3 linked regions of the Caldimonas brevitalea genome follow. The protein of the gene in region 1 interacts with the protein of each later gene in a pairwise test. Links are inferred from orthologs where the notes say so. Each region holds a gene or a part of one and is shown in the gene's direction. Other genes may lie near its edges. The genes, in order: AAW51_RS12905, AAW51_RS25145 and AAW51_RS09010.

Region 1 (7,481 bases):
CACCAGATTTCCTTGGGCGCGAGGCCGCTTTCTTCCAGCGGCACCTTGCGCAGGTCGAAGGTGGCACCCTTCTCGGCGCCGTCGACCAGCTCGGGGAAGGCGTTCGAAATGCCCCCGGCGCCGACGTCGTGGATCGCGAGGACCGGGTTTTGTTCGCCCAGCGACCAGCAGTGGTTGATGACCTCCTGCGCACGCCGCTGGATCTCGGGGTTGCCGCGCTGCACCGAGTCGAAATCGAGCTCGGCGGCATTGACGCCGGCCGCCATCGAGCTGGCCGCGCCGCCGCCCATGCCGATGCGCATGCCGGGCCCGCCCAGCTGGATCAGCAGCGTGCCGGCGCCGAACGGCAGCTTGTGCGTCTGGCCGTCGGCGATGCTGCCGATGCCGCCGGCGATCATGATCGGCTTGTGGTAGCCGCGGCGCACGCCGTCGACCGTCTGCTCGTAGACGCGGAAGTACCCGCCCAGGTTGGGCCGGCCGAACTCATTGTTGAAGGCGGCGCCGCCGAGCGGCCCGTCGATCATGATCTGCAAGGCGCTGGCGATGTGCTCAGGCTTGCCGTAGGGCTCGCGCTCCCAGGGCTCCGAGGTGCCGGGCAGGTGGAGGTTGGACACCGAAAAGCCCGCCAGACCGGCCTTGGGCTTGGCGCCGCGGCCGGTCGCGCCTTCGTCGCGGATCTCGCCGCCGGCCCCGGTGGAGGCACCGGGAAAGGGCGAAATCGCGGTCGGATGGTTGTGCGTCTCGACCTTCATCAGCACATGCGCCACTTCAGGCCGCGCGCCGTAGGCCGGGGCGTTCAGGTAACCCTGCGGCGCCCAGCGCTCGATCGGGCCGCCTTCCATCACCGCCGCGTTGTCGGAATAGGCCACCACGGTGTGCTGGGGCGCCAGCTGGTGGGTGTTGCGGATCATCTGGAACATCGAGCGCTCTTGCTCGACGCCGTCGATCGTGAAGCGCGCGTTGAAGATCTTGTGGCGGCAGTGTTCGCTGTTGGCCTGGGCGAACATCATCAGCTCGACGTCGCTGGGGTTGCGCTTGAGCGCCGTGAAGGCCTCCACCAGGTAGTCGATCTCGTCGCCCGACAGCGCCAGGCCGAAATCGCGGTTGGCGGCTTCCAGCGCCGCCCGGCCCTGGCCCAGCACGTCGACATGCTGCATCGGCTTGCCCGGCTGCTCGTCGAACAGATGGCCGGCGCCCCCGCGCTCGAACAGCACGCTCTCGGTCATGCGGTCGTGCAACAGGCGCGCGGCGGCCTCCAGTTCGGCCCGTTCCAGCCGTTTGACGCCGCCGAGCAGGCCGGTCTTGACCGTCAACCGATACTCGGTGACACGCTCGACCCGCTTGATCGCCAGCCCGCAGTTGTGCGCGATGTCGGTCGCCTTCGACGCCCATGGCGACACGGTGCCCAGGCGCGGCGTCACCACGATCAGCTCGCCATCGGCGGCGCCGGCATAGGGTTCGCCGTAGTTCAGCAGCGCCGCCAGCTTGTCCTGTTCGGCCGTCGCCAGCGGCTGCGGCGCCCACACCCAATGCACAAAACGGGCCGAAACGGCGGTGATGCGCGGCGATACCGCCTGCAACTGCGGCAACAAGGCCTGGGCTCGGAACGCGGAAAGGGCATTGCCGCCCTCGAAATGGAAGAGGTGGTGGGCTGTCGCGGTCACGCTGGAACTCGGATGGGGGGTGGAGGCGGTGGGGCAAGCCCACGGAGCTGGCGATTTTACCGGGCGCCGGGCTGCAGCCCCCGCCCGCGCCTGAGATAATCCCGCCCCATGAGCATCACGATCAAATCCGGCAGCGACATCGACGGCATGCGCCTGGCCGGGCGCCTGGCCTCTGAAGTGCTGGATCACCTCACGCCGCACGTCAAGCCGGGCGTCACCACCGAATACCTCGACAAGCTGGCGCACGACTACATCGTCGACGTCCAGGGGGCCGTGCCGGCGCCGCTGAACTACGCGCCGCCCGGCTACACGCCCTACCCGAAGTCGATCTGCACCTCGATCAACCACCAGATCTGCCACGGCATCCCGAACGACCGGCCGCTCAAGAGCGGCGACATCGTCAACATCGACGTCACCGTCATCAAAGACGGCTGGCATGGCGACACCAGCCGGATGTTCATCGTCGGCGACGCGTCGATCCAGGCCAAACGCCTGTGCCAGATCACCTTCGAGGCGATGTGGAAGGGCATTTTGAAGGTCAAGCCGGGCGCCCGCCTGGGTGACATCGGCCACACCATCCAGACCTTTGCCGAGAACGCCGGCTTCTCGGTGGTGCGCGAGTTCTGCGGCCACGGCATCGGGCGCAAGTTCCACGAAGAGCCGCAGGTGCTGCACTACGGCCGGCCCGGCACGCTCGACGAGTTGAAGCCCGGCATGGTGTTCACGATCGAGCCGATGATCAACGCCGGCAAGCGCGAAATCCGCGAGATGCCCGACGGCTGGACCATCGTCACCAAGGACCGTTCGCTGTCGGCCCAGTGGGAGCACACGGTGCTGGTCACCGAGTCCGGCTTCGAGGTGCTGACGCTGTCGGCCGGATACCCACCGCTGCCTGAGTTCGTCACTGCGGCCTTGGCGGCGCCGGCCGCCTGAGCGGCCCTGTCCGCATGGCCGCCCTGCCCCACGAGCCCGCCGGCCCGGCCCCCGGGCTCGCCAACGTTTCCGACCTGCGCAGCCGCTTCCGCAAAGGCAAGGCCGACATCCTGGAGGTGTTCCGCCAGGCCCGCCCGAGCGCCGCGGCGGCGCGCCGGCTGCTGAAAAGCCTGAGCCGCCACGTCGACGAGACGCTGCAAGGCCTGTGGGAGCATGCCTACCTGCCCAAGGGCGCCGCCCTGCTGGCCGTCGGCGGCTACGGCCGCGGCGAGCTGTTTCCGTATTCGGACGTCGACGTGCTGGTGCTGCTGCCGACCGACACCTCGCTGACCCACGACGCCAATGCCGCGCTGAAATCGGGCATCGAAGGTTTCATCACCGCGTGCTGGGACATCGGCGTCGAAATCGGCTCCAGCGTGCGCACGGTGGCCGAATGCCTGGAAGAGGCCGAGCGCGACGTGACGGTGCAGACGGCCTTGCTGGAATCGCGCTTCCTGTGCGGCGCCAAGCCGGTGTATCAGCAGTTCCGGCGCGCCTACGAGCGCCAGCTCGACCCGCGCGCCTTCTTGCGCGCCAAGACGCTGGAGATGCGCCAGCGCCACCAGAAGTACGAAGACACGCCCTATTCGCTCGAGCCCAACTGCAAGGAAAGCCCGGGCGGTTTGCGCGACCTGCAGGTGGTGATGTGGGTGGCGCGCGCCGCCGGCCTCGGCAAAACCTGGACCGAGCTGGCCACCCGCGGCCTGGTGACGCCGTTCGAAGTCAAGCAGCTGCAGCGCAACGAAGGCATGCTGAAGCTGATCCGCGCCCGGCTGCACCTGATCGCCGGCCGGCGCGAAGACCGGCTGGTGTTCGACCTGCAGACCTCGGTGGCCGAGAGCTTCGGCTACCACGGCACCAAGGCGCGGCGCGCCTCCGAAGCGCTGATGCACCGCTATTACTGGGCCGCCAAGGCGGTGGCGCAGCTGAACCAGATCCTGATGCTCAACATCGAGGAACGCATCAACGGCTCGCAGGATGCGCCGATGCGCCCGATCACCGAGCAGTTCTTCGACCGCGGCGGCATGCTGGAAGTGGCGAGCGACGACCTCTACGAGCAAGACCGCCACGCCATCCTGCGCACCTTCTTGATCTACCAGCAGACGCCCGGCGTCAAGGGGCTGTCGGCGCGCACGCTGCGGGCGCTGTACAACGCCCGCGAGCTGATGGACGGCGAGTTCCGCCGCGACCCGGTCAACCGGCAGACTTTTTTGCAGATCCTGAAGGAACCGCTGGGCCAGACGCACGCGTTCCGGTTGATGAACCAGACCAGCGTGCTGGGGCGCTACCTGTGGGTGTTCCGGCGCATCGTCGGGCGCATGCAACATGACCTGTTCCACGTCTACACGGTCGACCAGCACATCCTGATGGTGCTGCGCAACGTGCGGCGCTTTTTCGTGCCCGAGCATGCGCACGAATATCCGTTCTGCTCGCAGCTGGCGGCGCAGTTCGAGAATCCGTATGTGCTGTACGTGGCGGCCCTGTTCCACGACGTCGCCAAAGGCCGCGGCGGCGACCACTCCGATCTCGGCGCCGAGGAAGTGCGGCGTTTTTGCCGCGACCACGGCATCCCCAAGGAAGACGCGCGCCTGATCGAGTTCCTGGTGCTGCACCACCTGACGATGTCGCGCATCGCGCAGAAGGAAGACCTGAGCGACCCGGACGTGATCCAGGCCTTCGCCGACAAGCTGGGCGACCAGCGCTACCTGACGGCGCTGTACCTGCTGACCGTGGCCGACATCCGCGGCACCAGCCCCAAGGTCTGGAACGCCTGGAAAGGCAAGCTGCTCGAAGACCTGTACCGGCTGACCTTGCGTGCGCTGGGCGGCGCCAAGCCCAATCTGGACACCGAGATCGAGGCCCGCAAGCAGGAAGCCCTGCACACGCTCAACCTGTATTCGATGCTGCCCGGCACCCAGGAGGCGCTGTGGAAGACGCTCGAGCTGAGCTACTTCGCCCGCCACGACGCCGGCGACATCGCCTGGCACACCCGCTCGTTGTGGCGCTATATCGCCACCGACAAACCAGTCGTGCGGGCCCGTTTGTCACCGGTCGGCGAAGGCCTGCAGGTGCTGGTGTATGCGCCCGACCGGCCCGACCTGTTCGCCCGCATTTGCGGCTACTTCGATTCGGCCGGCTTCAGCATCCTGGACGCGAAGATCCACACCACCAAGACCGGCTACGCGCTCGACACCTTCCAGGTCATCTCGCCGCAGCTCGACCACCACTACCGCGATCTGATCTCGCTGGTCGAAAACCAGCTCGGGCTGGCGCTGGTGGCCGAAGGCCCCTTGCCCGACACCGGGCGCGGGCGTTTGTCGCGCCGGGTCAAGTCGTTCCCGGTGCAGCCGCGGGTGATGTTGCGACCCGACGAGCGCGGCCAGCGCTGGCTGCTGAGCGTGTCGGCGAGCGACCGTTCGGGTCTGCTGTATTCGATCGCGCGGGTGCTCGCGAAATACGGCGTGAACCTGCAGCTGGCCAAGGTCACGACGCTCGGCGAGCGGGTCGAGGACACCTTCTTGATCGACGGCCCGTCCTTGCGGCAGTCGCGCGTGCAACTGGACATGGAGTCGGACCTGCTGGACGCGCTGGCGTCGTGAGCGCGTGCGCCGGGTCAATGCTCGAGGGCGTGCAGGGTCGCCGCCCTCAGACGCCCTGCGGCGCCGGCATCCAACGCCGCAGATGCAGCGCATTGCGGCCGCGCTGCGCCTTGGCCTTCGACAGCTCGTCGCGTGCGATGGTGCGCAGGTGCACTTCGTCCGGCCCGTCGAGGAAACGCAGCGCGCGCCCCCAGCTCCACAGTCGGGCCAGCGGCGTGTCGGGCGTCAGCCCCATCGCGCCGAAGACCTGCATGGCCCGGTCGAGCACCCGCGTTTGCAGCTGCGCGGCGACAAGCTTGATGGCAGAAACATCGGTGCGTGCCGCGGCCAGCCCTTCACGATCCATCCGCCATGCGGCGCGCAACACCAGCAAGCGCGCCTGGTCGATCTCGACACGGCTCTGAGCGATCCAGTCCTGCACGTTGGCGAAATCGCCGATGCGCTGGCCAAACGCCTTGCGCTCGAGCGCCCGCTCGCACATCAGCTCCAATGCCAGCTCGCATTGGCCGATCGTGCGCATGCAATGGTGCACCCGGCCCGGGCCGAGCCGCGCCTGCGCCATCGCGAACCCCGCCCCCTCCTGCCCCAACCGCTGCTGCAGCGGCACGCGCACATCGCGGAACACCAACTCGCAGTGGCCTTCGATCGCTTGGTGATCCATCACCGGGATGTTGCGCTCAACGGTCAGGCCGGGCGTGTCCATCGGCACCAGGACGACGCTGTGCTGTTGATGCGAGGATGTGCCACCGCCTGCCGTGTCGGCAGCGTCGTTCCGCCCCATCAGCACGACCAGGCGGCACTTCGGATGTGCGGCGCCCGTGATGAACCACTTGCGGCCGTTGATCACGTAGTGGTCGCCCTCGCGCGTGATGCGCGTTTGCATGTTGGTGGCGTCAGACGACGCGACGTCGGGCTCGCTCATCGCGAAGCACGAGCGGATCTCGCCGCGCAACAAGGGGTCGAGCCAGGCCTCGCGCTGCTCGGCCGTGGCGAACAGCTGCAGCAATTCGATGTTGCCGCTGTCGGGCGCATTGCAGTTGAAGACCTCGGCCGACCACGGCACCCGGCCCATGGTCTCGGCCAGTGGGGCGTAATCGAGGTGATCCAAACGCGTGCCGGGCTGGTCGTCACGCAGGCTGGGCAGGAACAGGTTCCACAGGCCCAGGTCGCGAGCCTGGTCCTTGAGCGGTTCGATGACGTCGCTCGGGTAGACCCCGGCATCGGCATAGCGGTGCCAGTCGCTGCAAGAGGGCAGCACGAGGTCGTCGATGAACCGCTGCAGGCGGGGCTGCAGTGCTTGCGCGCGGGGGGTGAGGGCGAAGTCCATGGGCGTGTGCGCGTCTGTCGGGGCAGTGGAGGTTCGAGCCCATTCTGGGCAGCACCGAGGGCGGGCCCTGTCGCGTGCGGGACCTGGAGGAGCGCAACATTGATCAGCGTCAAACAGCGGCCCAAGGCGGGCACCGCGGGGATCGCGCGCTTGCCCGTTGTGCTGTGCCGAACCCGGAGCCTAGCTACTACCGTCAAGAGCCGACGTTGCGATGATCAACCAATCACTGCATCATGGCCGCGAACGCCCGGACGCCACAGGATGCGAAGGAGCAACCGATGAGCATTTGTTTCCCGAACGAATCGGCGGAATACCGCGCGGCACGCCATCAGTTGCTCTCCCGTGAGCTCGATCTGCGCCGGCAGATGGAGGCGGTCGCGGCGCAACTGCGGTCACTGCCCGATGGGGGCCAGGTGCCGGAGGACTACGTCTTCCAGCGGCTTGGAGCCTCAGGCTCGCCGGAGGACGTGAGGATGTCCGAGCTGTTTCGCGGCGGGGACACGCTGATGATCTATCACTACATGTTCCCTCGCCACTCGCAGGACCCGCGCCCAGGCCCCACGAAAGGCTCAATGGCGACCGCGCCGCTCACCGAGGGGCCTTGCCCGTCGTGCACGGCGCTCGTCGACATGTGGGAAGGCACGATGCCGCACTTCGAAGGTCTGGGCGGCAATCTTGCGATCGTTGCCAAAGCGCCGATCGAGCAAGTGGCAGCCTTCGCACGCGACAAGGGTTGGAAGAACGTTCGTTTGCTGTCCGCTGGCGCAAGCCGGTTTCGCAAAGACTATGGCGGCGATGACGCGCAAGGCGAACCGGTCCCGATCATGACGGTGTTCAAGCGGTCGCCTGACGGAACGATGCGCCTGCATTGGGCCAGCGAGCTTGTCTTCGAGCCGGCGGACCCCGGGCAGGACATGC
Region 2 (7,209 bases), 3.0 Mb from region 1 along the record:
GGACCCGCATCGGGTGACAGGCTCGCGAGCATCGGGGTGCCGTGTGTCGTCGAGCAATTGCATTTCGGGTCCGCTTTGCCAGGCGGCCGACGCGGACTCGTGCACCCGGTACAAAACGCCTGAGTTGCCACCCGCAGGCAGGGCCCATTCGAAATCGAGCACGAAGTCGGCGTAGCGCTCGGCCGAGACGAGATCGACGGCCGGTGCGCCGGAAATCGCCTGCATCACGTCGTCGTCGTGCACCTGCCAGCTGTCGAGCGGAAAGCCCTCACCTCGATACGCTCGCCACAGCGTGGGCGGTAGGGGCTCCTCGTCGAGGTTCTGGGCGAAACGGCCCGGTGGCGGTCCGCCAGTGAAAACATTGCCTTGCATGCGCAACGTGCGTGCAAGTGGCGTTCCGCAGCCGCTCACCACTTCCTCGCCCGTCCTCGAATCGCTCGGGCAGCCGCTGAGGCACGGATGCCAAGGCGAAGTGATGCTTGGCGATCGAACAGGGAGGCGCGGTGGATCAAGACCACCTGCCGCCGCAGCGGATCGAGAGCTGCAGGCGGTCGTCGACGTTGGCCACCCGGAGGTGCCGGGCGGCCGTCGACAAAGCCGAATCGAGGAATGTGCATTGCTCGATGAGGGATGGGCATGGACTGCTGCTGGTCCTGCCAACGTGATGAAGGAGATCCGAGATGTCCAGTCCTACGAAACATCGTGCGAGCAACACCAACAGCGGTCACACCCGCAACGACGAAAGCAGTCATGCCAGGAAGCTCAGCGACACGGAGCACGGAATGGCCGCGACGGGCCGCAAGTCAGGTGGTGAGGGCAAGAAGGCGCCCGCACCTGTGGCCGCCAAGCGTGGCGGTTGATCGTTCCATCGAGATCTGAAAGGAATCGAGTCATGGCCCATACCCAGCACAATCACCCGCGTACCCCGAGCGCCGGGTCCGGAAGCAACGAAAAGAACGCCGGTCCGCCCGTTGAGTCACAGAACGATCCGCAGCGCGGCCAGGGCACCAAAGTCACGCAGAGCCCGCGCAAGCATGCGCCGCAGGCGGCGGCCGGCAAGCGTCACGAATAGCGTTACCGGGAGCGGCTGACCTGGCTCGGGCCGGCTCCCGCAGCGCACTTTCGGGCGGCGCTCATCCCGCCACCAACCCCCGCCGCAGCTGTATCGCTTCGGCCAGCTGCGCCCGCTCGATGGTGTCAGCGCCGGCAAGGTCCGCCACGGTGCGGGCCAGCTTCAGCACCCGGTGGTAGCTGCGCGCCGACCAGCCCAGCCGCTCGGCGGCGGCACACAGGAAGTCGGCCGTGGAGGCGCCGAGCGCACAGTGCCGGTCGACGCCGGCCGAATCGAGTTGCGCATTGGCAACGCCTTGACGGCGCTGCTGGCGCTCCAGCGCCGCGGACACGCGCTGCGCCACGGCCGCACTCGGCTCGCCGTCCGGCGTGGCGCGTAACTCGGCTGGCGACAAGGCGCCCACCTCGACGTGCAGATCGAGGCGGTCCAGCAGCGGGCCGCTGAGCCGGCCTTGGTAGCGGGCCACCACGTCCGGGCTGCAGCGACAGCTGCGCTGGGTCGAGCCGTACCAGCCACAAGGGCAGGGGTTCATCGCGGCGATGAACTGGAACTGTGCCGGGAACTCCGACTGGCGGGCGGCGCGCGAGATCGTGATGCGCCCGCTTTCCAGCGGCTCGCGCAAGGCTTCGAGCGCGGCGCGCGACCATTCCGGCAGTTCGTCGAGGAACAGCACGCCGTGGTGGGCCAACGAGATCTCGCCGGGGCGTGGCGGCGAGCCACCCCCGACCAGTGCCACCGATGAAGCGCTGTGGTGCGGGCTGCGGAAGACGCGCTGCCGCCAGCGTGCCGGCTCGAAACCGCCGGCCAGGCTCAGCAGCGCGGCCGATTCGAGGGCGGCGTCGGTGGACAGCGGCGGCAGCAGGCCGGCGAAACGCTGGGCGAGCATCGACTTGCCACTGCCCGGGGGGCCGACCATCAGCACGCTATGGCCTCCGGCGGCGGCGACTTCCAGTGCACGCTTGGCCAGCGACTGGCCTTTCACGTCGCGCAGGTCGGGGCAGGGTGGGGCCGCGCCGCCCGCGGCAGGGGGGCGCACTCTCTGCCAGCCCTGGCGCCTCTCGCCGTGCGGGCCGGGCGCGCCGTCGCCGTTGATGCTGCTGCTGCTGCTGTTCTCGCCGAGCAGGGCCTGCACCACGTCGAGCAGGTGCCGGGCACCGTAGACCCGGGCCGGCTCGACCAGCGCCGCTTCCTCCGCACTCGCCCAGGGCAGCACCATCGCGTGCGCAGCGCCCTGGCGATGCAGCGCCAGGCTCATGGCCAGCGCGCCGCGCACCGGCCGCAGGTCTCCCGCCAGCGACAGCTCGCCGGCGAATTCATGATCGGCCACGCGCTCAGGCGGCAGCTGGCCGCTGGCCACCAGGATGCCCAGCGCGATCGGCAGGTCGAAGCGGCCCGATTCCTTGGGCAGGTCGGCCGGCGCCAGATTCACCGTGATGCGCTTGTTGTGCGGAAACGTCAGACCGCTGTTCAGTAGCGCGGCGCGCACCCGCTCGCGGGCTTCCTTGACTTCGGTGTCGGCCAGCCCCACCAGGGTGAAGCTGGGCAGCCCGTTGGCCAGGTGCACTTCCACCGTGACCTCGGGTGCCTGCAAACCGGCGAGCGCGCGGCTGCGGATGACGGCAAGCGACATGCGAACCCCCTCCCTCGAAACTTGTTGGTCGGTCGGTCGGCCGCCGGCGTCCGCGAGACGGCGCCGTGTCGGCCCGGCAGCCTCCATGCACCACGGTCAGTACACCGCGGGCCGATGGAAGCGCCCAAAATGTTCCTTCTTGGTGCAAAGTCGCGGCAAGCACAGAACAGGTGCAGAAAAATCGCGCTTGCAGCCCGTTACAGCGCCGTTATGGGGCGCGTGCACCCCGTCAGTTCATGGCACAGATCATGCACTCCGGCTTCCCGGCTGGGCGCAATGCTAGGGCGCCGATCCCGCCTCACCTTCCCTATAAAGGAGCAACCCATGAAGATGGTGACCGCCATCGTCAAGCCGTTCAAGCTTGATGAAGTGCGTGAGGCCCTGAGCAACATCGGTGTTCAGGGCATCACGGTGACCGAAGTGAAAGGCTTCGGTCGTCAAAAAGGACACACCGAGCTGTACCGGGGCGCCGAGTACGTTGTCGACTTTCTGCCGAAGGTCAAGATCGAGGCGGCCGTCGACGATGCGGTGGTCGACCAGGTGATCGAAGCCGTGGAGACCGCCGCCCGCACCGGCAAGATCGGCGACGGCAAGATCTTCGTCTCCACACTCGAACAGGTGGTGCGCATCCGCACTGGCGAAACCGGCAAGGACGCCCTCTGAGGCGACAGTGAGACTACCAATGAAGAAACTTCTCGCGATTCTGGCGCTCTCGGCTGCGGCCCTGGGCATCGGCGACCTGGCCTGGGCGCAGGACGCCGCCTCGGCACCTGCCGCCACCGCCATCACTGAAGCCGCGCCGGCCGCCGCGGCCGCCGCGACCGATGCCGCAGCGCCCGTGGAGGGTGCGGCCGCCGCCGCGTCCCCGGCGCCCACCGTCGACAAGGGCGACGTCGCCTGGATGCTGACGTCGACCCTGCTCGTGATCCTGATGACCATCCCCGGCCTGGCCCTGTTCTACGGTGGCCTGGTGCGCGCCAAGAACATGCTGTCGGTGCTGATGCAGGTGTTCGTGGTGTTCGCGCTGATCGTCGTGTTGTGGGCCGTTTACGGTTACACGCTCGCGTTCGGTGGGGGCGGCTCGTTCATCGGCACCTTCGACAAGCTGTTCCTGGCCGGCATCACCAAAGATTCGCTGGCGGACACCTTCACGGCGGGCGTGAAGATCCCCGAGTACGTCTTCGTCGCTTTCCAGTCGACCTTCGCGGCCATCACCTGCGGCCTGATCGTCGGCGCCTTCGCCGAGCGAGTGCGCTTCTCGGCCGTGCTGCTGTTCTCGGTGCTGTGGTTCACCTTCAGCTACCTGCCGATCGCCCACATGGTCTGGTTCGCCGAGGGCCTGCTGTTCAAGGACGGCGCGATCGACTTCGCCGGTGGCACGGTGGTGCACATCAACGCCGGTGTCGCCGGCCTGGTGGGCGCCTACCTGGTGGGCAAGCGCATCGGCTACGGCAAGGAAGCGATGCCGCCGCACTCGCTGACGCTGACCATGGTCGGCGCCTCGCTGCTGTGGGTGGGCTGGTTCGGCTTCAATGCCGGCTCCAACCTGGAAGCCAATGCCGGCGCCGCCCTGGCGCTGATCAACACGCTGCTCGCCACCGCGGCCGCCACGCTGTCGTGGATCGGCGGTGAATCGCTGTCCAAGGGCAAGGCGTCGATGCTCGGCGCCGCGTCGGGTGCCGTGGCCGGTCTGGTCGCCATCACGCCGGCCTGCGGCACGGTCGGCCCGATGGGCGCGATCGTGATCGGCCTGGTCGCCGGCATCGTCTGCCTGTGGGGTGTCAACGGCCTGAAGCGCATGCTCGGTGCGGACGACGCACTCGACGTGTTCGGCGTGCACGGTCTGGGCGGTATCCTGGGCGCGCTGCTGACCGGCGTGTTCACCGCGCCGGGCCTGGGCGGCACCGGTGCCGCCGAGTTCTCGATCGCCCACCAGCTGTTCGTGCAGGCCAAGGGCGTGCTGATCACCATCGTGTGGTCCGCCGTCGTGTCGCTGGTCGCCTACAAGGTGGTCGACCTGCTGGTCGGCCTGCGGGTGCCCGAGGAAGCCGAGCGCGAGGGCCTCGACATCACCTCGCACGGCGAGACCGCCTATCACAACTGAACCACCGCCGGCTCCCCGCAAGGGGAACCCGCCCGGAGGCCTCCGCAAGGAGGCCTTTTTGCTTGTTGGCGGGCGAAAAAGGGACCGCGCCCACCGGGGGTGACCGGGCGCCGGCGCCCGGCTATCGCGACGATAGGAAAAACTCGCGCCCTGTCTGGGCCGCGCCGGGCGCGGCCGCGGGCGACATCCGCCCGCCTGCCGCCCGAGGCGCCCTTGCGAGGCGGCGATTCGCCCTCACGTGCCTGACCTAGAATCGTCTGCCCCAGCCACATTGGAACAGCCTTCGACGAGGCATTGCGCATGGTCCCCCATCTCATCACCGCGCTCACCGGCCCGATCAACGAACTCGAGCAACGCATCCTGGAGTCCATGCCCGCGATCGAGCGCTGGTTCCGGCTCGAATGGATGGAGCACACGCCGCCTTTCTACACCTCGGTGGACGTGCGCAACGCCGGCTTCAAGCTGGCGCCGGTCGACACCAATTTGTTTCCCGGCGGCTTCAACAACCTGACCGAGGAAATGCTGCCGCTGGCCGTGCAGGCGGCGATGGCGGCGATCGAAAAGATCTGCCCCGAAGCCAAGAACCTGCTGATGATCCCCGAGCGGCACACCCGCAACACCTTCTACCTGACCAATGTGCAGCGCCTGGTGCAGGTATTCCACCAGGCCGGCCTGAACGTGCGCCTGGGCTCGCTGGACGAGAGCATCAAGGAGCCGACCGAGCTGACGCTGCCGGACGGCAGCCATTTGACGCTCGAACCGCTGGTGCGCACCAAGCGCCGCCTGGGGCTGAAGGACTTCGACCCCTGCACCATCCTGCTCAACAACGACCTGTCGGCAGGCTTGCCGGAGGTGCTCGACGGGCTGCACGAGCAATATCTGCTGCCGCCGCTGCACGCCGGCTGGGCGGTGCGGCGCAAGTCCAACCACTTCCAGGCCTATGAAGAAGTGGCGAAGAAGTTCGCCAAGCTGTTGGGCATGGACCACTGGCTGATCAACCCGATGTTCGCCAAGTGCGGCCAGGTGAACTTCCACGAAGGCACCAACATCGATTGCCTGCAGAGCAACGCCGACGCGCTGCTCAACAAGATCCGCCGCAAGTACAAGGAATACGGCATCCAGGAAAAGCCGTTCGTGATCGTCAAGGCCGACGCCGGTACCTACGGCATGGGCATCATGACGGTGCGCGACGCCAAGGACCTGGCCGAGCTGAACCGCAAGACGCGCAACAAGATGTCGGTGATCAAGGACGGCCAGGAGGTCACCGAGGTCATCATCCAGGAAGGCGTGCCGACCTACGAGCGTATCAACGAGGCGGTGGCCGAGCCGGTGGTCTACATGATCGACCGGTATGTGGTCGGCGGGTTCTACCGGGTACACGCCGAACGCGGCATCGACGAGAACCTGAACGCCCCCGGCGCCAGCTTCGTGCCGCTGGCGTTCGCCGAGTCCAACCAGCTGCCGAAGGCCGGCATGCGGCCCGGGGCCAGCGCGCCCAACCGCTTCTATATGTATGGTGTGATCGCCCGTCTGGCGATGCTCGCGGCCAGCTACGAGCTGGAAGCGACCGATCCGGACGCCGAAACCTACGATTGACACCGCCGGGCACCCGCGTTGCTGCACTGCAACAAACCGCGCGGTGCCGGCGCCGCCGCGGGAGCACAATGACTCCATCTACCGCATGACGCAGCTGCCTGTGCAATCCAGTCCCGTTGCCCGCGCCCAGGGCTCGCAACTCGCGACCCTCACGCTCGGCGCCGTCGGTGTCGTCTACGGCGACATCGGCACCAGCCCGCTGTACGCCCTCAAGGAAGTTTTCGCACACGGCCACATGCCGGTGTCGGCGGAGAACATCCTCGGCATCCTGTCGTTGATGTTCTGGACGCTGACGATCATCGTTTCGCTGAAGTACGTCAGTCTGATCCTGCGCGCGCACAACAACGGCGAGGGCGGGCTGGTGGCCATGCTGGCGCTGGCCTCGGTGGCCGTGAAGGACCGCCCGGTGCTGCGGCGCTACCTGCTGATCCTCGGCATCTTCGGCACCGCGGTGTTTTTCGGCGACGGTGTCATCACGCCGGCCATCACGGTGCTGTCGGCGGTCGAAGGCCTGGGCGTGGCGGCGCCCGGGCTGACGCGCTATGTCGTCCCGGTGACCTTGCTGGTGCTGACGGCGCTGTTCGCGATGCAGAAGCACGGCACGGCGAGTGTCGGCAAGCTGTTCGGGCCGATCACGGTGGTCTGGTTTTTGGTGCTGGCGCTGCTGGGTTTGGTGCACGTCGCCGGCAATCCGTCGGTGCTGGCCGCGCTCAACCCGTTCTACGCGCTGCGCTTCATCGTCGGGCAGCCCCATGTCGCCTTCGTCTCGCTCGGCGCCATCGTGCTGTGCGTGACCGGCGCCGAGGC
Region 3 (7,034 bases), 860 kb from region 1 along the record:
CGCTGCAGTTCCGCGGCGAAGTCGGCGAAATCGGCAAAGGCCGTGGGCGCCCGATTACGCCAGTGAAACTGCACGGTGCTGCGCAGCAGCCATCCGGCCTCGCGGGCGGTCTCGCGGTCGGCTTCGTCGATGAATAGCAGATGGGCGGACGACAGCTCGTTGTCGCGCGCCAAAGACTCGACGGCCGCCAGAAGCGCCGTCCGGGCGCCGGGCTCGGTCGCGAGCAGTCGCGGGCCCGGCACCGGCGTGAACGGCACCGCGTCGAGCAGCTTGGGGTAGTAGTCCAGCCCATGCTCCTCATAAGCCTGCGCCCAGGCCCAGTCGAACACGTACTCTCCATACGAGTGGCTCTTCAGGTACAGCGGGCAGGCGGCCATCAGCTGCGGCGATGCGCCCCCCCGCCACACCGTCAGGAAGTGCGGCGCCCATCCCGTCTCGGCGGTCGCACTGCCCGATCGGTGCAGCGCCAGCAGATAGGCGTGGCGCATGAAGGGGCCTGCCTGGGGCGACGCGGCGACGAGTGTGTCCCACGCCGCTGCGTCCAGCTCGGCCGGATCCTGATGGAGGCGGATGACATAATCGTCCGAGCCCTTGATCACCTGCATCTTTTGATTCATTGATGTCAGCACAACACCCTGTGAAATTGGCCGTCGCACAGTTCAACGCAACGGTGGGCGATCTCGCCGGCAACGTCCGCAAGATCGTCGACATGGCGCGCCACGCCTACGCGCAAGGTGCGCGCGTGGTGCTCACGCCCGAGCTGTCGCTGTGCGGCTACCCGGCCGAAGACCTGTGGCTGCGGCCGGCGTTCATGCAGGCCTGCGCCCAGGCGCTGCAAGACTGCGCCGCACAACTCGCCGACCTGCCGGACCTGCATGTCGTCGTCGGGCACCCTCAGCCCGCAGCCGACGACGATGTTAGGACCAAGTCCCTGAGCGTGCAGCGGCGCTTCAATGCGGCCTCGGTTGTGGCAGGGGGGCGGGTGCTGGCGACCTACGCCAAGCGCGAGCTGCCCAACTACCAGGTGTTCGACGAACGTCGCTATTTCGCCTCCGGCCGTGACGCCGGCCAGCCGCCGGTGGTGTTCGAGGTGCAAGGTGTGCGCTTCGGCCTCAACATCTGTGAAGACGCCTGGTTTGCCGAGCCGGCCGAAGCCGCCCGTGCTGCCGGGGCCGAAGTCCTGCTGGTGCTCAACGCGTCGCCCTATCACCTGGGCAAGGTGCACGAGCGTGAGGCGCAGATCGGCGACCGGGCGCGCGCTTGCGGTTTGCCCATCGTCTATGCGCACCAGGTCGGAGGCCAGGACGAGTTGATTTTCGACGGCGCGTCGTTCGCCGTTCAGGCCGACGGCAGCCTGGCCGCCCGCGCGCCGATGTTCGAAGAAGCCGTGCTGGTGCTCGAGGTGAACGGCAGCCGCCTGCACGGTTCGGTCACGGACGTGCCGTCGCTCGAGGCGCAGGCCTGGGGGGCACTCGTCACCGGCGTGCGCGACTACATCGGCAAGAACGGCTTTCCCGGTGCCATCATCGGCCTGTCGGGCGGCATCGATTCGGCGCTGGTGCTGGCCATCGCGGTCGACGCCCTCGGCCCCGAACGGGTGCGGGCGGTCATGATGCCCTCGCCCTACACGGCCGACATTTCCTGGCTCGACGCGCGCGAGATGGCGCGCCGCCTCGGCGTGCGCTACGACGAAATCGCCATCTCCGAAACCTTCGAGTCGTTCCGGCGCAGCCTCGCCCAAGACTTCGCCGGCCTGCCCGAAGACGCGACCGAAGAGAACATCCAGGCCCGCATCCGCGGCACGCTGCTGATGGCCTTGTCCAACAAGCATGGTGCCATCGTGCTGACCACCGGCAACAAGAGCGAGATGGCGACCGGCTATTGCACCCTCTACGGCGACATGGCCGGCGGGTTCGCCGTGATCAAGGACGTCGCCAAGACCCTCGTCTACCGCCTGGCGGCATGGCGCAACCGCCAGCCGACCCGCCTCACAGACGGCACGCAAGGTGAGGTCATCCCCGAGCGCATCATCACGCGGCCGCCCTCCGCCGAGCTGCGCCCCGACCAGACCGACCAGGACAGCCTGCCGCCCTACGACGTGCTGGACGCCATCATGCAGCGGTACATGGAGGAGGACCAGAGCATCGAGGACATCGTGGCCGCGGGCTACAGCCGGGCCGACGTGGAGCGCGTGACGCGGCTGCTGAAGATCAACGAATACAAGCGCCGCCAGGCGCCGGTGGGCATCCGCATCACGCACCGCGCCTTCGGACGTGACTGGCGCTACCCGATCACGTCGAAGTTCCGCGCTTAAACTACGCTCAATCCCTCGTCTCGACATACGGAGCCCCCATGAAGCAGATCACCGCCATCATCAAACCCTTCAAGCTCGAGGAAGTGCGCGAAGCCTTGGCCGAGGTGGGCGTCACCGGGTTGACTGTGACCGAGGTGAAGGGCTTCGGTCGCCAAAAGGGCCACACGGAGCTCTACCGTGGTGCGGAGTACGTGGTCGACTTTCTGCCCAAGGTCAAGGTCGAGGTCGTCGTGAAAGACGCTGACGTCGAGCGCTGCATCGAAGCCGTCGTCAAGGCGGCCAAGACCGGCAAGATCGGGGACGGCAAGATCTTCGTGACCGCGGTCGAGCAAGTGGTGCGCATCCGCACGGGCGAGACCGACGAACAGGCGGTCTAAGACCCGCTGGGCCGGTTGGCCAGGCCGCGCGCGCCAGCCGCAGCCGAGATGTTCTACAGGAGCCCGCCCGATGGCGGGCTCTTCTGTTTGCACGGTGGCGCGGCGATCGGTGCCGACGGGCCAGGACCGGCTCAGATGCGGCTGTAATCGTCCGGCTCGGTGGCACCGGCCGCCAGCCGGTGAAGGCCGGAGAGCAGCTCGGAGGCCGCGGTGTCGACCTGCAGCAGCCCCTGCTGCGCAGGTGGGACGAAACCCTCGTCCACCGCATGCTGCAAGAACCTCAGCAAGCCGTCGTAATAGCCCCCGATGTTCAGCAGCCCCAGCGGCTTGTCGTGATAGCCGAGCTGGCGCCAGGTCCAGACCTCGAACAGTTCCTCGAAAGTGCCGATGCCGCCGGGCAGGGCCACAAAGCTGTCGGCCCGTTCGGCCATCATCTGCTTGCGCTGGTGCATCGTCTGCACCACGTGCAGCTCGGTCAGCCCACGATGGGCGAGTTCTCGGTCCAGCAGCGCCTGCGGGATCACGCCGACCACCGTTCCTCCCGCCGCCAACGTCGCGTCCGCGACGATGCCCATCAGCCCCGCGCGACCGCCGCCATAGACGAGGCGCCAGCCGCGCCGCCCGATTTCGCTGCCGACATCCCGGGCCGCCTGTTCATACGAGGGCGAGCCGCCAGGCCGCGACCCGCAATACACACACACGGAAAAAGCGTTCATCCGGCGATCTTCTCACGTGGTGACCCGCGGCGCAGCTGCACCCCCTCCCCGGGCGGCGAGAGGTCCGCGCGCCGGGCGACTCAGCGCCGAGCGGTGGCAGGGCGGGGGCGCACAGGCACCGGTTCCGAGTGCAAGAGCTGGGTTTGGCACAACACATCGTGCCAGTACTGACGCCGAGGGTGCAGCAGTGCGAGCCCGGCGTACAGCAGCACCCACGCCAGCATCGCGCCGAACAAGACCCCTTTGCCTTGCCACGAAAACAGCCAGCTGGCGCCCAGCGACGGCAGGAACCAGACCCAGCTGCACACGAAGCGCAACGACGCGCGCCCGTAGCCCACCGGCTCGCCCCGCAGGTTGACCAGGCGGATCCGCCAGGTCTTCATCGCCAGCGTCTGCCCGCCGTGCGACCAGAACCAGACGAAGTACAACGCCAGTACGCCAAACATGAAAGCTTGCAACTCGTGGCGGCCTTGCAGTGCATGGCGCTGCTGCGTCAGCGACGAAAACAGCAAACCGGCCAGCATCACGACGCCGAACAGCAGCACCCCCTCGTAGATGAAACAGGCCAACCGCCGGCGCAGCGGCGGAGCCATGTGCAGCGGGGACGACGGGGTGGGGGCGGGTCCGGACTGGCTCATTTGCGCCGCGCCGGCGCCTCGCCGGTATCGGTCGCGACACCTTGCGGTCCGACGCGCGGGAGCAGGGTGTTGGCATCGACGAAGTCGGGCGTCGCGGCAATCTTGGGCATGCCCGCCTGCTGATGCCACGGCGGCGCGGGCCGCTTCTTGATGGAGGTGGTGGTGGCGCCGGGGCGGGCCTGCAACATCACCGGGGACAACGGCACCGTGGCCGGTCCCGTAGCAGCCGGCGGCTTGGTCTTGTCCGCTGCCGCGGCCTTCACCGGCTTGCCGCCGGCGGTCTTGCCCGCGGGGCCGCCCTGCGCCTTACGCGCCAGCTTCAGGCGCTCTTCCTCGCTGAGCGCCTGGTAGGCCGCCCAGCGGTCGCGCCGTTCTTCGGCCGACGACAGGTCTTTCGCGTCACGGTAGTTCACCCGGGCCGTGCGCCGCTGTTCGGGCGACAAACGTACCCATTCGGTCATGCGCTCCTGCAAGCGCGCTTGTTCGCTCGGGCTCAAAGAGGGAAACCGCGACGCGATGCCCATCCACTTCTGTTTGCGGGGTGCGTCGATGCCGGCCCACTCGCGCTGGAGCGGGCGCAAGGCCGATTGTTGCGCCGGGCTGAGTTCCGACCACGACGGCCCGCCGGCACGCGGTGCCGTCGCCGCCGGTACCGCGCGCTGGCCTTCGGCCTGTCCGCCGGGAGGCGCCGCGCTCGCCGTCATGCCGGCCATCAGGCAGGCGACCGCCACTGCCAGGCCTCGCCGGCGGCGGGTCACCCAGCGCCGCCGCCCGTGGGCAGGGTGGTTCATGGCTGCCGGTCCCGCAGGAACTCGGCGAACCCGGGATCGGTATAGGCCGCCGGCGGCAGGTCATCGGCCAGCAGGGCGGAATCGATGTCGGCGGCTTCTTCTGCCTGCTGCTCGTCATGCAGCTGTTCGATCAGGAACAGCCCGGCGAGCAGCAGCACCAGCGGCAACAGCGACGCGATCGACCACCACCACGGCTTGTGAGCGTCTTTCCCAGGGCCGCCCAGCGCAGCCGCATGGCCCACACGCACCAGCGCCGGCGCCTGCGCGGCAGCGGTGGCGGGTTGTTGCTTGCGGCGGGCAAGCGCCTGCTCGCGTGCGAAACGCAGGCGCTCGCTCACGTCGGCGGGCAGGTCCTGCGCGGACAGGGACAAGCTGGCCCCAATGCGGTGCGCAAAACGCGCTTCCAGGGCCTCGAGTTCGGCGTCTTCCAGGGCGGTGGTGTTTGACTTCATGGCGCAATTCCCTTTGCCTTGAGGGCGCGGGCCAGGGCGGAAACGGCTCTCGAGCAGTGGGTCTTCACACTGCCTTCCGAACAGCCCATGACAGCAGCTGTTTCGGATACATCGAGTTCCTCCCAGTAACGCATCAAAAAGGCTTCCCGTTGACGCGTCGGCAGCTTCCCGACTTCGACTTCGATCGCTTGCAGGATCTGGGCCCGGGCGACCGAGTCGGCCGCACTTTCGGTGCCGCTTGACTGATCGAGCGCCTCCAGCGTTTCCAGCAGGTCGAAGTCACCGTCCGGATCACCCGACTCGAACGACTGAAAACTCTGCATCACCGCGTTGCGCACCTTCTGGCGGCGAAACCAGTCGGTCGTCGCGTTCGACAGGATGCGCTGGAACAGCAGCGGCAATTCCGCGGGGCTACGGTCCCCGTACTTCTCGGCCAGGCGGATCATGGAGTCCTGGACGATGTCGAGGGCGGCGTCGGTGTCGCGCACGGCGAACAGCGTGCGCTTGAAGGCCCGCTTCTCGACGCCCTTGAGGAATTCGGTGAGTTCTGATTCGCTGGCCAAGGGGCGGGAGCGCTAGCGCAGGAAAACGGGGGACTCGCCCGGGCTCACGCAGGGCGCCCGCAGCAGGGCAGCCTGGCCACACCCGGCACGGCGCGAGGCGCCCGCCGAAGGCGGCGCCTGTACGCGGGCAGGGGCTCGGGTGATGAGGACGCGACGTCTTTGCACTATCAGCGACTGGGAATGAGACGAAAAATTATCGCATTGATGGGAAACGCGTCCTAAAACGGCGGCGCACCGGGCACGAGAACGCCAAAGTGCGATAATGCCGGCTTGCAAAACACACGGGTCTCAACTCGGACGCCCGACCCGGGCCTCCTCGTTCATGACCGCGCAGGCTCCAAATCCGCCTCACGAGGGCGAGTTCACTTCGGTGAACGTAGAGGAGGGGCACCGATCGTTTTTCGTTAGAGAAATTCAGAAAGGTTCTTAATGGACATGTCTGCCGCGGACCACAAGCGCGCCGCCGCTTCGGACGGCAAAGCCTCCCCGCACAACACCCATTCCCCTGAGGAGCTGAACGGCTCCGACATCCTGGTGCGTTGCCTCCAGGCCGAGGGCGTCAAGTACATCTGGGGCTACCCCGGAGGTGCCGTCCTCTATATCTACGACGCACTCTATAAGCAGCAGACCATCGAGCATGTGCTGGTGCGCCACGAGCAGGCCGCGGTACACGCCGCCGACGGTTATGCGCGCGCCACCGGCGAGGTCGGCGTGGCCCTGGTGACGTCCGGGCCCGGTGTGACGAACGCCATCACCGGCATCGCGACCGCCTACATGGACTCGATCCCGATGGTCATCGTCACCGGTCAGGTGCCGACGCCGGCCATCGGCCTCGACGCCTTCCAGGAGTGCGACACGGTTGGCATCACGCGGCCCATCGTCAAGCACAACTTCCTGGTGAAGGACGTGCGCGAGCTGGCCAAGACGATGAAGAAGGCCTTCCACATCGCCCGTACCGGCCGTCCCGGCCCGGTGGTGGTCGACATCCCGAAGGACGTGTCGCTCAAGGTCACCGCGTTCGAGTATCCCGACAGCGTCGAGATGCGCTCCTACAACCCGGTGCGCAAAGGCCATGGCGGCCAGATCCGCAAGGCGGTACAGCTGTTGATGAGCGCCAAGCGGCCCTATATCTACACCGGCGGCGGCGTCATCCTCGGCAACGCCTCGGCGGAGTTGCGCGAGC

What was found.
Region 2: the proteins of AAW51_RS12905 (region 1) and AAW51_RS25145 interact in binary tests that used the Escherichia coli proteins (3 or more experiments, as listed by UniProt). The link is inferred for Caldimonas brevitalea from one-to-one orthologs.
Region 3: the proteins of AAW51_RS12905 (region 1) and AAW51_RS09010 interact in binary tests that used the Escherichia coli proteins (3 or more experiments, as listed by UniProt). The link is inferred for Caldimonas brevitalea from one-to-one orthologs.

Annotation. Positions count from the first base shown.
Region 1 is NZ_CP011371.1:2,906,217-2,913,697, reverse strand. Bases 2,306-5,436 are described here. They hold AAW51_RS12905 ([protein-PII] uridylyltransferase), read left to right. Parts: upstream 2,306-2,611; coding sequence 2,612-5,236; downstream 5,237-5,436. Other genes in these bases: AAW51_RS12900 (acyl-CoA dehydrogenase family protein), read right to left, coding at 5,283-5,436; map (type I methionyl aminopeptidase), read left to right, coding at 2,306-2,597. Outside these bases: purL (phosphoribosylformylglycinamidine synthase), read right to left, coding at 1-1,664; more of map, read left to right, coding at 1,773-2,305; more of AAW51_RS12900, read right to left, coding at 5,437-6,563; AAW51_RS12895 (DUF899 family protein), read left to right, coding at 6,797-7,481.
Region 2 is NZ_CP011371.1:5,893,933-5,901,141, reverse strand. The notes cover bases 1,837-4,695. They hold AAW51_RS25145 (P-II family nitrogen regulator), read left to right. Parts: upstream 1,837-3,026; coding sequence 3,027-3,365; downstream 3,366-4,695. Other genes in these bases: AAW51_RS25140 (ammonium transporter), read left to right, coding at 3,385-4,695; AAW51_RS25150 (YifB family Mg chelatase-like AAA ATPase), read right to left, coding at 1,837-2,702. Outside these bases: AAW51_RS25160 (3-keto-disaccharide hydrolase), read right to left, coding at 1-372; AAW51_RS25155 (hypothetical protein), read left to right, coding at 893-1,072; more of AAW51_RS25150, read right to left, coding at 1,134-1,836; more of AAW51_RS25140, read left to right, coding at 4,696-4,806; gshA (glutamate--cysteine ligase), read left to right, coding at 5,107-6,402; AAW51_RS25130 (potassium transporter Kup), read left to right, coding at 6,488-7,209. UniProt on the Escherichia coli protein: Involved in the regulation of nitrogen metabolism. Regulates the activity of its targets by protein-protein interaction in response to the nitrogen status of the cell.
Region 3 is NZ_CP011371.1:2,042,228-2,049,261, forward strand. What follows is about bases 1,338-4,021. They hold AAW51_RS09010 (P-II family nitrogen regulator), read left to right. Parts: upstream 1,338-2,352; coding sequence 2,353-2,691; downstream 2,692-4,021. Other genes in these bases: AAW51_RS09005 (NAD+ synthase), read left to right, coding at 1,338-2,314; AAW51_RS09015 (LOG family protein), read right to left, coding at 2,823-3,407; AAW51_RS09020 (RDD family protein), read right to left, coding at 3,488-4,021. Also shown: AAW51_RS09000 (GNAT family N-acetyltransferase), read right to left, coding at 1-617; more of AAW51_RS09005, read left to right, coding at 620-1,337; more of AAW51_RS09020, read right to left, coding at 4,022-4,045; AAW51_RS09025 (DUF3106 domain-containing protein), read right to left, coding at 4,042-4,836; AAW51_RS09030 (DUF3619 family protein), read right to left, coding at 4,833-5,288; AAW51_RS09035 (RNA polymerase sigma factor), read right to left, coding at 5,285-5,851; AAW51_RS09040 (acetolactate synthase 3 catalytic subunit), read left to right, coding at 6,281-7,034. UniProt on the Escherichia coli protein: P-II indirectly controls the transcription of the glutamine synthetase gene (glnA). P-II prevents NR-II-catalyzed conversion of NR-I to NR-I-phosphate, the transcriptional activator of GlnA. When P-II is uridylylated to P-II-UMP, these events are reversed.